DNA from 3 places in the Limosilactobacillus portuensis genome. Region 1 is predicted to be linked to each of the others. Evidence: riboswitches for the same ligand, from Rfam matches in the RefSeq annotation. Region 1 holds a riboswitch; each other region holds the start of a gene.

Evidence for each region. A riboswitch is a leader RNA that binds a small molecule or an ion and turns the genes downstream of it on or off. The one in region 1 is predicted to bind thiamine pyrophosphate.
Region 2: linked by a shared signal. The riboswitch ahead of PRK60_RS00465 (ECF transporter S component) and the one ahead of cytX (putative hydroxymethylpyrimidine transporter CytX) in region 1 are both predicted to bind thiamine pyrophosphate.
Region 3: linked by a shared signal. The riboswitch ahead of thiM (hydroxyethylthiazole kinase) and the one ahead of cytX (putative hydroxymethylpyrimidine transporter CytX) in region 1 are both predicted to bind thiamine pyrophosphate.

Annotation. Positions count from the first base shown of each region.
Region 1 is NZ_CP117296.1:1,052,044-1,056,317, reverse strand. It holds gene PRK60_RS05310 (dipeptide epimerase) at 1-558, shown strand, start outside; gene PRK60_RS05305 (ribonuclease H family protein) at 661-1,347, shown strand; gene PRK60_RS05300 (hydroxymethylglutaryl-CoA synthase) at 1,347-2,507, shown strand; TPP riboswitch at 2,523-2,630, shown strand; gene cytX (putative hydroxymethylpyrimidine transporter CytX) at 2,712-3,872, shown strand; gene lexA (transcriptional repressor LexA) at 3,932-4,274, opposite strand, start outside.
Region 2 is NZ_CP117296.1:92,436-96,709, reverse strand. It holds gene PRK60_RS00475 (NAD(P)/FAD-dependent oxidoreductase) at 1-759, opposite strand, end outside; gene PRK60_RS00470 (nucleoside hydrolase) at 884-1,840, shown strand; TPP riboswitch at 1,893-1,982, shown strand; gene PRK60_RS00465 (ECF transporter S component) at 2,045-2,602, shown strand; gene PRK60_RS00460 (ABC transporter ATP-binding protein) at 2,608-4,008, shown strand; gene PRK60_RS00455 (energy-coupling factor transporter transmembrane component T family protein) at 3,992-4,274, shown strand, end outside.
Region 3 is NZ_CP117296.1:865,359-869,632, forward strand. It holds gene thiE (thiamine phosphate synthase) at 1-383, opposite strand, end outside; gene thiD (bifunctional hydroxymethylpyrimidine kinase/phosphomethylpyrimidine kinase) at 373-1,194, opposite strand; gene thiM (hydroxyethylthiazole kinase) at 1,219-1,998, opposite strand; TPP riboswitch at 2,063-2,168, opposite strand; gene PRK60_RS04380 (patatin-like phospholipase family protein) at 2,204-3,058, opposite strand; gene PRK60_RS04385 (LysR family transcriptional regulator) at 3,123-4,007, opposite strand; gene PRK60_RS04390 (flavodoxin family protein) at 4,107-4,274, shown strand, end outside.

The DNA of each region.
Region 1 (4,274 bases):
CTTGGCGACCATTCCATTGATGAGAATGTGGAGAGTGTTAAGCAAATTGCTCAAGCTGTCGGATCGGACGTTACATTACGCCTTGATGTTAATCAAGGGTGGAGTTATAAGCAAGCCTTGCGAGCTTTCAACATGCTAGCTGACGCGAATCTAAACCTTGATTTTATTGAGCAGCCGCTTCCAGCAAATCAGTTGCGTGAGTTAGCGCTGCTCCGTCAGCAATCAACCATTCCGTTAATGTTGGATGAAAGTGTATTTACACCAGCGGATGCCTTACGGGTAATTAAAGCGGGAGCAACAGATTATGTTAATATTAAATTAATGAAGTGTGGAGGAATCTACGAAGCAACTAAGATTAATCAGTTGTGTGAAAGTGCAGGAATTCCGTGCATGGTTGGTAGTATGATTGAGGCTCCTGAAAGTATTGCGGCTGCGGTAGCCTTTGCTAATGCTCACGCTAATGTTTACTTTATTGATCTTGACTCAGTTTATATGATTAAGAATGATCTCGATTTGGGCGGCCTTAAGCGGGTTGGAATCCATTTATGGCACGTGTAATTTTAAATTTCCTGGCATTATTTTATGATGCTGGGATTTTTCATTTTCCACATTACGTCTAAATTCGTTATAATTAATGTATTATTTTTTTCGAGGTTAGACATGAGTAAAGTATATGCAGTTAGGAAGGGGCGGCACCCAGGAATTTATCTTACCTGGCCAGAATGTCAGCAGGAAATTAATGGTTATCCGGGTGCGGTGTATAAGAGCTTTTCCAGTAAGTCGTTAGCTAGAGAATGGCTTGCTGGCGATGATAAAAGTCAAACAAAAGATAAAGATCATGATGGTAAGCTAAATGATCCAAATATCATTTACCTGTATACAGATGGTGGTTCACGCAATCACGGTAATAAGCCGGGGCAGCACGTTAAGCAAACAGATAAAGCGGCTTGGGCATTGCTGATCAGTAAAGGTAGTCAGCAATTTACCAAGACTGGTGGTGAGTTTGGCGCGACGAATAATCGGATGGAATTAATGGCGCTCCGGAATGCTCTCCAGATTTTAGTAAAGAACCAAAAACAAGAGGACCCAATTATTGCAGTTCTTGACTCACACTATGTCCTAGACCCGATCATGAAGAATTGGTTGAATGGTTGGCAACATCGGGGGTGGAAAACAAGCACTGGTTCACCGGTGGCTAATCAAGAGTTGTGGCAAGAGGTTATTCAATTACTACCACAGTTTAAGCAGCTACATTTTCAATGGACTAAGGGACATGCAAACAACCAAGGCAATGTTATTGTTGATCACTTATTAAACCAAACAATGGATCAAATGGGGGAAGAATAATGAAAATTGGAATTGATAAGATGGCATTTGCAACTACTGACGAGTATATTGATTTACGCGAGTTAGCTCGTGAACGGGGAGATGAGCCTGATAAGTACACGATTGGAATTGGTCAGGATCGGCAGGCAGTTGTTCCACCAACTCAAGATATTGTCACTTTGGGAGCAGCAGCAGCCAAGAAGCTATTATCCGAAGATGACAAAAAACATCTTTCCACTGTGATTGTAGCTACTGAATCGGGGATTGATAATTCTAAGGCAAGTGCCATTTATATCAAACATCTTTTGGAACTGGATGATTTTACCCGTGCAGTTGAATTAAAGGAAGCCTGTTATTCAGCAACGGCAGGGATTCAGTTTGCTAAGGGATTAGTTGCGATGAATCCTCAGTCGACAGTCTTAGTAATTGCAGCTGATATTGCTCGTTATGGGTTGAAAACACCTGGTGAGGTTACCCAAGGAGCTGGGGCAGTCGCAATGTTGATTTCTGCTGACCCTCACATCTTGGCTCTTGAGGATACTACGGTTTCATATACAAAGGATGTTATGGATTTTTGGCGGCCGCTTTACGCAACCGAAGCACATGTGGATGGCAAATACTCGACTAATGTTTACATTGACTTTTTCCTCCAATGCTGGCAACGCTATCAACAAATGACCGGACGCCAATTAGATGATTTTGCTGCCTTAACTTTCCACTTGCCATTTACCAAGATGGGGAAGAAGGCATTGGAGGCGCTTCTCAAGGACAATCAATCACCGGTTGCTAATAAATTGCGTGAGCAGCTGACCGCAAGTCAAAAGTACTGTCGTGAGGTAGGAAACCTCTATACTGGTTCACTTTACCTTGGAGTAATGTCACTCTTACAAAATGGTCAAGTTAATCCTGGGGACCGGATTGGTCTCTTTAGTTACGGTTCCGGAGCAGAAGGTGAATTCTACAGTGGGATTCTTCAGCCTCACTTTGAAAAATACTTGAGTGACGTTAAGGATGATCTAGCAAATCATCATCAGGTTTCAATTGCTGAATATGAGAAGCAGTTCAATTCACAACTGGGGATGAACCCGGATGATGTTGAATTAGATTGGCAATCAGATCCAGCACCGTTTATATTAAAGGGTCAAAAGGAACACAAACGGATTTATCAGGAAAAGAAATAAAGTGTTACAATATAATTAACACAAACGGGGAGCTTGTATAACAGGCTGAGAGGAAGATGTGATCTTCGACCCATGGGACCTGATTTGGATAATGCCAACGGAGGGAATTCAGTTAAGAATTTTAGAATCGATCAGGTAGGTGCCTGGTCGATTTTTCTTTATCAAGATCAAGTTTCGCTAATCAATAAAAGGATGGTGAAACTGATGCAACATAAGACATCACTGGTAGAAAATGGAATGATTTGGTGCGGCGCGGGAATATCAATTGCAGAGATTTTGACAGGAACTTACTTAGCGCCATTGGGAATGGTTAAAGGAATAACAGCCATTATCTTAGGTCATTTAATTGGCTGTGGGTTGCTTTTCCTTGCTGGAATAATCGGTGGCCAGTTGCGGATTAGTGCGATGGAATCGGTAAAAATCAGTTTTGGCCAATTTGGTGGAATCTTTTTTGCTAGTCTAAATGTTTTACAACTGATTGGCTGGACGGGAATCATGATTTATGATGGATCGCTGGCGGCTAATGGCCTTTGGAAGTTAGGCCAACCATTATGGTGCGGATTGATTGGATTCCTAATTATAGTGTGGTTAATTATCGGGATTCGTCGCTTAAGATGGCTGAACACCATTGCTTTAACTGCTTTATTACTTTTGACGATTTGGTTGTGCTATTTAATTTTTGCAGAGCCACATGTTAATAGCCACTTGGGGACACTATCATTTGGGCAAGGATTAGAATTGGCCGTTTCAATGCCCCTATCCTGGCTTCCTTTAATTTCTGATTATACTTCTGTTGCCCAAAAACCGATCCAAGCGAGTGGAGTTAGTGCGTTCACTTATGGTGTCATTAGCTGTTGGATGGCAATTATTGGTCTTGGCTCAACTCTATTAACCGGGCAGACAGATATTGCCAAAATAATGGTCGGTGCTGGTGTTGGAATTAGCGGATTAATTATTGTTCTCCTCTCAACGGTTACAACCACGTTTATGGATGCTTATTCTGCAGGAGTATCTGCGCAAACATTAAAGGTTAAGTGGTCCTCACGTTTAACGGCGATTATTGTAACCGTTATTGGAAGTGCTGGTGCAATTATTTTGCCGATGGATAATTTTAGTAACTTCCTTTATATCATTAGCTCAGTCTTTACCCCGATGATTGCCATTCAGATTATGGATCGCTTTGTTCTTCGGCTTGACAATAAGGATCGCTGGATTAGTTGGAATCATTTTATCTTATGGCTAATTGGTTTTATAGTATACCGCTGCTTAATGTTAGTAGATCTTCCCGTAGGAAATACGTTGCCCGATATTTTAATTGTGATCTTTTTGGTGTGGATTGTCGATCACAAAAAAAGGCAGGAATGAACAAAATTATTAGTTCATTCCTACCCTCAATAAAGAAACATTGCTAATTAAAGGGAAGTTTAGAAAATGTGGTCACGGTATAGACCAATAACCTTGCCAAGAATAGTAACGTTATCCAGATAAATAGGCGCCATTGCATCGTTCTCAGGTTGAAGGCGGAATCGGTGATTCTCTGGCTCTTTATAGAACCGTTTGCAAGTAGCTTCATTATCACTTGTCATTGCAATCACAATCTCACCATCTTTAGCGGTTGATTGCTTACGAACAATTACGTCATCACCATCAAGAATTCCGGCTTTGATCATGCTAGTACCGTGAATTTTTAACATGAATAATCCAGATGCATCTTTAATTGAAGGTGGTAGGGGAAAATAATCTGTGGTGTCTTCTACTGCTAAGATA
Region 2 (4,274 bases), 960 kb from region 1:
AAGTGCCGCATTATTGGACGTAAAGCCATAGTTAACCACAAGCCGATCAACGTTCAAACTTGTCATTTCATCGCTTCGCATCTTCTTTAGTTTCAACGTAACGGATCGATCATCTTCCACTTGAAGTTCCTTTGGCAAAAATGGTGTAACCAGATCCACGCTTGACTTCTTTAAAAGCGAAACAGAATGTTCCATCCCCCGAAACTGATCCCGACGGTGAACTAACGAAACCTGCTTAGCTACGGGTTCAAGCATTAAAGCAATGTCAATTGCTGAATTCCCGCCTCCTAGGACAGCTACTCGTTTATTAACAAAGTCATCGCGGTGAGTAACAAAGTAGTGAAGCTGGTGTCCTTCAATTTCATCTGCTCCATCAAGAGCTAATTTTCGGGGCTTAAATGCACCGTTTCCTAATGCAATCACAATTGCCCGGGAATGCGAAATGCGATCAGCACTCTTAACTGTAAACGTTCCATCTGCTTCCTTTACAACGTCCTCAACAGTCTCACCTGTAAACTGGTCAACCGGAGCCACAGCAAGTTGCTTTTGAAGCTGACTTACTAGTTCATGTCCCGTAACTCCCGGAAGTCCCGCAACGTCCCAGATTTGTTTTTCCGGATAAAGAGCATTAACTTGACCGCCAAGTTGGGGCAAACTTTCAATCAATTGGGCGTTTAATTCATGGAGTCCACAATAAAATGCCGCAAACATTCCTGCGGGACCGCCACCAATAATTGTAATGTCATACATCTTTGCCATTCGTAATGGCTCCTCTCTGTTCTTTTTTCTTATTGTAATTGATTTTTACTAAAATTAAAATTGCGGGGTCTTCATCATTTAGCTATTATTGAAATAAATAACTAGCTAAATGGAGGAAAATATCATGGCCACTAAAAAAATGATCTTGGACCTAGATATCGGGGTCGATGATGCGTTAGCTCTTGCGTATGCAATTGCTGACCCACAGATTGACTTAATTGGGATTGTTGCTTCTTATGGTAATAACTTACTAGAACAAACCGCTAAAAATTCATTACAGCTTCTTGAATTACTCGGCCAAGATGTTCCTGTTTTTAAGGGCCTTAGCCATTCAAGTACTACTGATCATTTCAATGTCATGCAAGTCAGCAAGGAGATCCACGGAAGCAACGGAATTGGTGATATTTCACTCTCCGAACCGCGCCATCAAGTTCAAGAAAAAGATGGTGTCGACTTTATCATTGAGGCGGCCCACCAGTACAGCAAAGATCTCATTATCGTTCCTACTGGCCCATTGACAAATCTTGCTGCTGCACTACATCGGGATCCACAGATTAGCCAATTAATCGGTAATATTACTTTAATGGGTGGTGCGCTAACGGTCGAAGGAAACGTTAGCGATGTTGCCGAGGCGAATATCAATCAAGACGCCGAAGCAGCTAACGAGGTTTTTACCAGTCCATTACCAATTACAATGGTCGGCCTTGACGTTACTTTACGGACCCTCCTCACGAAAAAAGAAACTCAGCAGTGGCGCAATTTGGGAACACGGGCTGGAATTGCTTATGCTGATCTTACCGACTTCTACATTGATGCCTATTACCGGTTAGGAATTGATAAGCGTGGCTGTGCAATTCATGATCCATTGGCAGTTGGCGTGGCAATTGACCCATCATTTGTAACCACCCTTGCCCTGCCAATGAAGGTTATTACCAATAAGCATAATTATGCCCGAACAATCGGTGATAAAACACGGCTGAATGAACCCCACCCAAATGTTAAGGTGGCAATTAACGTTAACCAAGAACGATTTGTTTCCGTCTTTATGAACCACCTGACTAATCTTTTAGCTAATCACTAAATTAACTGTCGAAGAACCCATTTTTGTTGTATGATGGTAATAATAAAAGAAAATTATATGTCTGGGGTGCCACTTGGCTGAGATTAGACCCATTGAACCTGTCTAGATAATGCTAGCGAAGGAAGCGCGTTTTTAATCGACCATTTAAGGAACCATGGCATTTTTTGTCACGGTTCTTTTTCTTTCCCCAAGAAAGGAATCATTATGTTTCATCAATTTCATTTAAAGGACATTATTCTCTTAGCAATCATCGGGATCGTTTTTGGAGTGATCTACTTAGCAACTGGTCTGCTCTACAACGGCTTAACAATTGCCCTGACTCCCTTTGGCTATGGACCAATGGCTAACGATATTACATTAGGTATTTGGTGTATGGCTGGTCCGTTAGCTGGTTTTATGCTCCGTCTTCCTGGTGCCTCATTTCTCGGTGAATTTCTCAGTGCCGTTGTGGAGATGCTCCTCGGTGATCAATGGGGTGTGACCACTCTGCTCTCAGGGCTGGTTCAAGGGATCGGGACTGAGCTCGGTTTTACCTTAACGCTTTATAAAATATACAATTGGGTGACCTTACTCCTCTCCGCAACCACTACCACGATTCTGACATTTGCCTGGGACTGGTTCCGCAATGGTTACAGCCATTTTCCATTTTCAATGTTAATTGTGATGCTGATTGTTCGCTGGTTATCAATGTTTTTCTTTACTGGCATCCTTGTTAAGCTCATTGTTAACCTATTAAACAGAAGTCACGTTCTTCCGAGGTAAAACAAATGGAATCAATCGCTATTCAACACCTGACATTTTCATATGAGGACGGTCAGCCGATCCTTAATGACGTCTCCCTTGAATTACCACTTCATACTTCAATCATCTTTAGCGGGTCCGTTGGCAGTGGAAAAACAACCCTGCTGAAGTTGATCGCTGGCTTGCTTCCAAAATATGGTGGCAGCTGTTCAGGAAAAGTTGCCATTCCCCACGGGCAACGAATTGGAATGCTCTTTCAAGATCCAGCGATGCAATTCACGATGGATACCCCGCAACATGAATTAGAGTTTACCCTAGAGAATCTTCAAGTTCCCCACGAAGAAATCAACAAGCAGGTAAAGAGTGCCCTAAGCTTTGTCGGCTTAGAGAAACTTGCTCAGCAAAAACTAACTACCCTTTCTGGCGGTCAATTACAGCGAGTTGCGTTGGCAATTACAATTGCTATGAAGGCAGAGATCATTCTACTAGACGAACCTTTTTCAAGTATTGATGAAGCTAACCGACAGTTTCTCCTTCAAAAGCTGACCCAACTACAAAATGAAAATGGCACAACGATCATTATCAGCGATCACGATCTCCATAATTACCAAAAGTTTAGTCAGCTTGTTGTTCAGTTTCACAATTCTAAAGTCACTCTACTGTCACACCATGATAGTTTGATGCTTTTAGAAAATGCTAATCACCAACATAGGAACAGACTCACCACTAAGGTTCCGCCGCTAACTGCTAATATCGTTATGGAATTAAAAGATTATGCTGTAAGCCGTAATCAAACTTCCCTTATTAGGCCCACCAGTTTAAATATCATTCAGAACAAAATCACCTTATTAACTGGTCCTAGTGGTGCGGGAAAATCAACTCTCCTCAAATCAATTGCTAAGCTAACTCCTTATCAGGGGGAAATAACATATAAGGGGCAAAATATCCAAAAAATATTCCCCGGGAAATATTATTCCAAGGTCGGTCTAATCTTCCAAGAAACTAATCAGCAATTCTTAAACGTTACTGTCGGTGAAGAATTACTGTTAAGCCTCAAGAATGGTCATAATCCGTTTCTAACTCGAAAGACGGTAACAGAACTTTTAGCAATGGTCGGTTTACCTGACATTAGTCAAAGAATTATTTATTCACTGAGTGGTGGTCAGCGAAAACTCATCCAAAACCTTGTCATGTTGGTAATGGGACAGGAAATTTTGCTAATGGATGAGCCTTTTACTGGCCTCGATCATCAATCACTACAAAAGTTACTGGCACTTATTGAACAAAGTAAGCAATCCTTTCCACAAACGTTGCTAATTGTGAGTCACCAATTGGATTACTTAGCTGGCGTAGTTGATTATCACCTTAACCTTACTAATCAGCAGCTTTCATACCAAGGAGGATCACAAAATGAATCCCAGTATTAAACTTCTCCTCCTTCTCCTCATTTCACTTGAGATTAGCTTTACAAATCAGCTTTATGTAAACCTAATTTTGATCGTCTGTCTTTTGCTCGTTCTTCTTTTTCACCACCTAACATGGCGTCGCTTTATGTGGCTAATGCTAATTCCTTTAATTCCTGGAATTGCAGTTCTGATCACTATTGGTGGATATGGTCCAGGGCATAGTTGGCTTACTGGATGGAGTATGGTAAGCCGTTTTTACGTTTATGTTTTTGCTGGTGGGGTAATGA
Region 3 (4,274 bases), 190 kb from region 1:
TGATTTGCTTTTTCTACTTCAGTAGCCGTGTTGCATGAGTAGCCAATAATTAACTTACCAGCTGCTTCTTTAATTACCTGCTCAATTTGTTCATCATCCTGGCCAACATGAACACCATCAGCACCAACACGCAATGCCATTTGAACATCATCATCAATCAAAACGGGAATTGAGTAGCGTTTTCCCATTTCGACTAGTCGCCTTGCCATGATTAATCGTGCATCGGCAGTCATGGTTGAATTATCTTTTTCTCGATATTGAAATGCGGTAATTCCAGCTTGCATTGCTTCTTCTACTTTAGCGAGGAATTCATAGGAATCATGGTGGGTGTCTTGAGTTCCGCCGACAAGGTATACTTGTAACATTTTTGGATTAAAGTTCATTATTATCGCTCCTTATTTTTGCCCAATGATTTAGTGGACCATGACCGTGACCAACGTTAATGCCTTGCTTAATCGTTGCTTCAACATAGGCCTTTCCAATTTTGAGGGCGTCTTCCATTGATTTGCCCTTAGCGAGTTCAGCAGTGATACAGGAAGAAATAGTATCACCGGTACCATGAGTATTCTGAGTTTGCTTTCGCTTGGCAGTCATCCAAAACGAGTGCCCATTCTCTAATAATACAAAGTCATTTGCTTCACCATCATTTGAAAAATGACCTCCCTTAACCAGGACATTCTTCGCTCCCATTGATTGAAGACGATGTCCAGCAGCTTCCATTTCAGCTTCTGTTGTGATCTTCATTTGAGCTAATTCTTCAGCTTCTGGAAGGTTAGGGGTAATCAAATCGGCGAGTGGCAATAGTTGTTCACGAACCACACTAATCGCATCCTCACTTAAAAGTTTAGCACCACCTTTAGCAATCATCACGGGATCTACCGTTAGTGGACCGAAATTATATTGCTTGAGGTTGTTGACAACGGTTTTGACACGGAGGGAATCCGCCAGCATTCCTGTTTTGCAGGCGCGGATATTAAAATCAGCAGCTAGGGAGAAAAACTGTTCATCAATTAATTTTGGTGGCATTGCTAGGGCATCCTGAACGCCAAGGGTATTTTGCGCTGTTACCGCGACAACAACCATTGTGGCAAAGACACCGCGCATTTGCATGGTTTTGAAATCAGCAGAGATTCCGGCACCACCTCCAGAATCAGTACCAGCAATTGTTAAAGCTTGAGGAAAATCATTTGTCATTTTTATTAGTAACTCCTTTATTTTTTACAATACTGAGAGAACTTCGCTGGATTTAATTGACGCTAGTTCATCCCGGAATTTGACTTGCCATTGGCCAAAGCCACTTGACTCTCTAGCAGCTTTGACTCCCGTGGCAGTAAAAACTGTAGTTGCAGTGCAGGCAGCTGTATAATAATCCTTGCTTACACCGAGATAAGCAGCAATAACACTGGAAAGAATATCACCGCTCCCTACATTAGTTACAAAATAACTAGTGGAAAGCTGATTAATAAAAGTATTATCGCCGTCTGTAATAATATCTGTTTTACCAGTCAGGACGACAATACAGTGATATTTATTAGCGACCGTTTTAGCAATCTCGTGAAGATCCGCTTGCCCACTGCCACTGTCAATTCCGCGTGAATGCCAGTTAACATTCGCTAATGCAGCAATTTCACCAGCATTTCCCCGAATAACAGTAAAGCGGTGGTCTTGTAATAGTTGTTTTGCAAAAGCTAACCGGTAATGACTAGCACCGATCGCAACCGGATCAAGCACCATTGGCTTTTGATTTTGGTTATTTTTGAGGATAGTTGTAATCTCGTTAGCCTGTTCTTCGTGAATGGTTCCTAGGTTAATCGTAATCGCATCGGCTAATTTCATCATTTCTGCTGCTTCTTGAGGTGCGGTAGACATGATTGGTGAAGCACCAATCGCACTCAACCCATCAGCAACCTTATCTGGAGTTACCATGTTAGGGATTGTCAGCACAACCGGGTTTTGATGACGAACTTGCTCTAATAGTTTTAGCTGTAATTTAGTCAAAATCTCACGTCCTAAAAAATGGAGCTACTAGTTAAGTGTTAACTAACAGCTCCATTATTTTTTATATATTGAGTTAGCATTTTCCTTCGCAAGTACTAGCTTAACAGGTTCAAGGGTCCGTATATCTTAATACATCTCAGTCTGGCAAACAGACACCCCTAATGCTGTTTATTAACATACCATTATAATAACATAGAAACCGCTTTTAAGCATTAAGGTAGTCAATTAAACTTGGTAATAGTTGTTCTGCTTCTTGACGCCCAGTTTCGTATAGTTTCCGGATCTTTTTAACGTTACTTTCTACTCGACCAACCTTAACGGGATGTTGGGGTGCAATATTAAAGATTTGTCCGGTCCTTCTAAGATGTTCAATCTGTGCTACTTGTTGGTTATAAACCTCTGGACGAAGGATCCCAGCTTCAGCAAACTGAGGATAGTCTTTGAAATAACGTCGGTATAATTGGCAAACTGGTCGACTTGACGGTTTCTTTCGGTAGCTAACATCGCGAGTACGGATCACAACAATTTTATTGTAGCCTTGTTCTTGGGCGACATCAAAAGGGATTGAATCAGCAATTCCGCCATCGAGGCAAAGACCATCAGGAGTCGGGGCAGGATCCATCATAAATGGCATTGAGCAAGAAGCAATTAATACTTGAGTCAATTTCTCACCCGTTAAGTCCGTAAAGAGTGCTTTTTTACCATCCTGAAGTCTAGTAGCAACAGCTGTGAAATGTGAGGCTGATCTGATATAGGCTCGTTCATCAAAGTTATGCCATGAAAGACCATGATCCTCGAATAGGTAGTTCATGTTGATCACTTGTCGTTTGAAAGGGCGCGTCATAGAAATATAGTCGCGATCATGACGATGGTTAATATTAATGTTTGCTGCTCGACCATATTGCTTTGCTACAAAGTTGACACCATTTAATGATCCAGCAGAAACGCCAATCACACTACTAAATTCAATGTGATTAGCGAGTAATGTGTCACAGACGCCAGCAGTATACTGTCCTCTAAAAGCGCCACCTTCAAGAACTAGCGCTGCGTTATATAGCATTGATTTCACTCCTTAGAATGTTGATAATTTATTGTAAGTCGTTTACCCTATCAATTTCAATCTTCTAAGAATTTTCAGCTTGGTCAGCAAATTCTTGAAGAAATTTTTCCATTACGGGAGTAACGACGGTGTTTTTCCGCCATGCAAGAACATGACCGGTGTCTTTATGTGGAGAAAAGGGGATAAATGTCAATTCGGGATCATGAAATGAATTAATGATCCCTTGAATTCCCAACATATAATAATCTCCGGCTTTCAGCAGTTCATAGGCATTGCTTGGTAAGTTATTTGTCGCCATAATATTTAACTTTGTTTGATCTAACTTTAAAACATCACTAATTTCATCACGAACAATATTCCGGGTGGGAATAATTAGTGGTAGCTTATACAGATCGCTTTTGGTAATCGAATGTTTTGCTGCTAGTTGATCAGATTTCTTGGTAATCAATCCCCACTGCTCATGAACTGGTAAAACAATAAAGTTATACTTGGCAGCCTCCACTGGTTCAATCAACACAGCAAAATCTTCTAAACCGGAATCCAAGCGTTGACGAAGCAAATCACCATTACCATCGTAAAGGTTAAAGCTTACCTTTGGATATTTTTTCTGAAAGTCACTAATAATCTTCATCACGAATTTTGAAACCTTTGAAACAACACAGCCAATATTAAGAACACCAGTTAATTCTTCCTTGGTGTTTTGAAGTTCCTGTTTTGTTTGGCTAAGCAAGGAAGGGATCGTAGACGCACGTTGTTGGAAGAGAATTCCTTCACTAGTAAGTTCCATTCGGCGCTGCTTACGGTCAAATAAAGTTACCCCGAGTTCTTTTTCGAGTTCAATCATTTGTCGGGAAAGAGTTGGCTGAGTAACATGAAGTTGTTGTGCAGCATGGGTAATATTATTCGTTTGTGCTACAGTTAAGAAGTATTTAATTACTCTTGTATCCATAATAGGGGTTCCTCGATTCAAATAGTGAATAGATAACACTATTTTAAGCTAAAATTTGAATAACGTAAATCGATTAGTTTTTGCGAAAGGAAGATAAACATGGTACGAAATGTCTTAATTCTTTACTATTCACAGTTTGGTAACACTGCTAAATTAGCTAGTGCAATTCATCGGCAGACAGGAGCTGATATTCTTCGTCTCCAAGTTCCTGAAGGATATTTCCCTGATGATATGGAGGAAACAGATCAAATTTTTAAAGCTGATAAT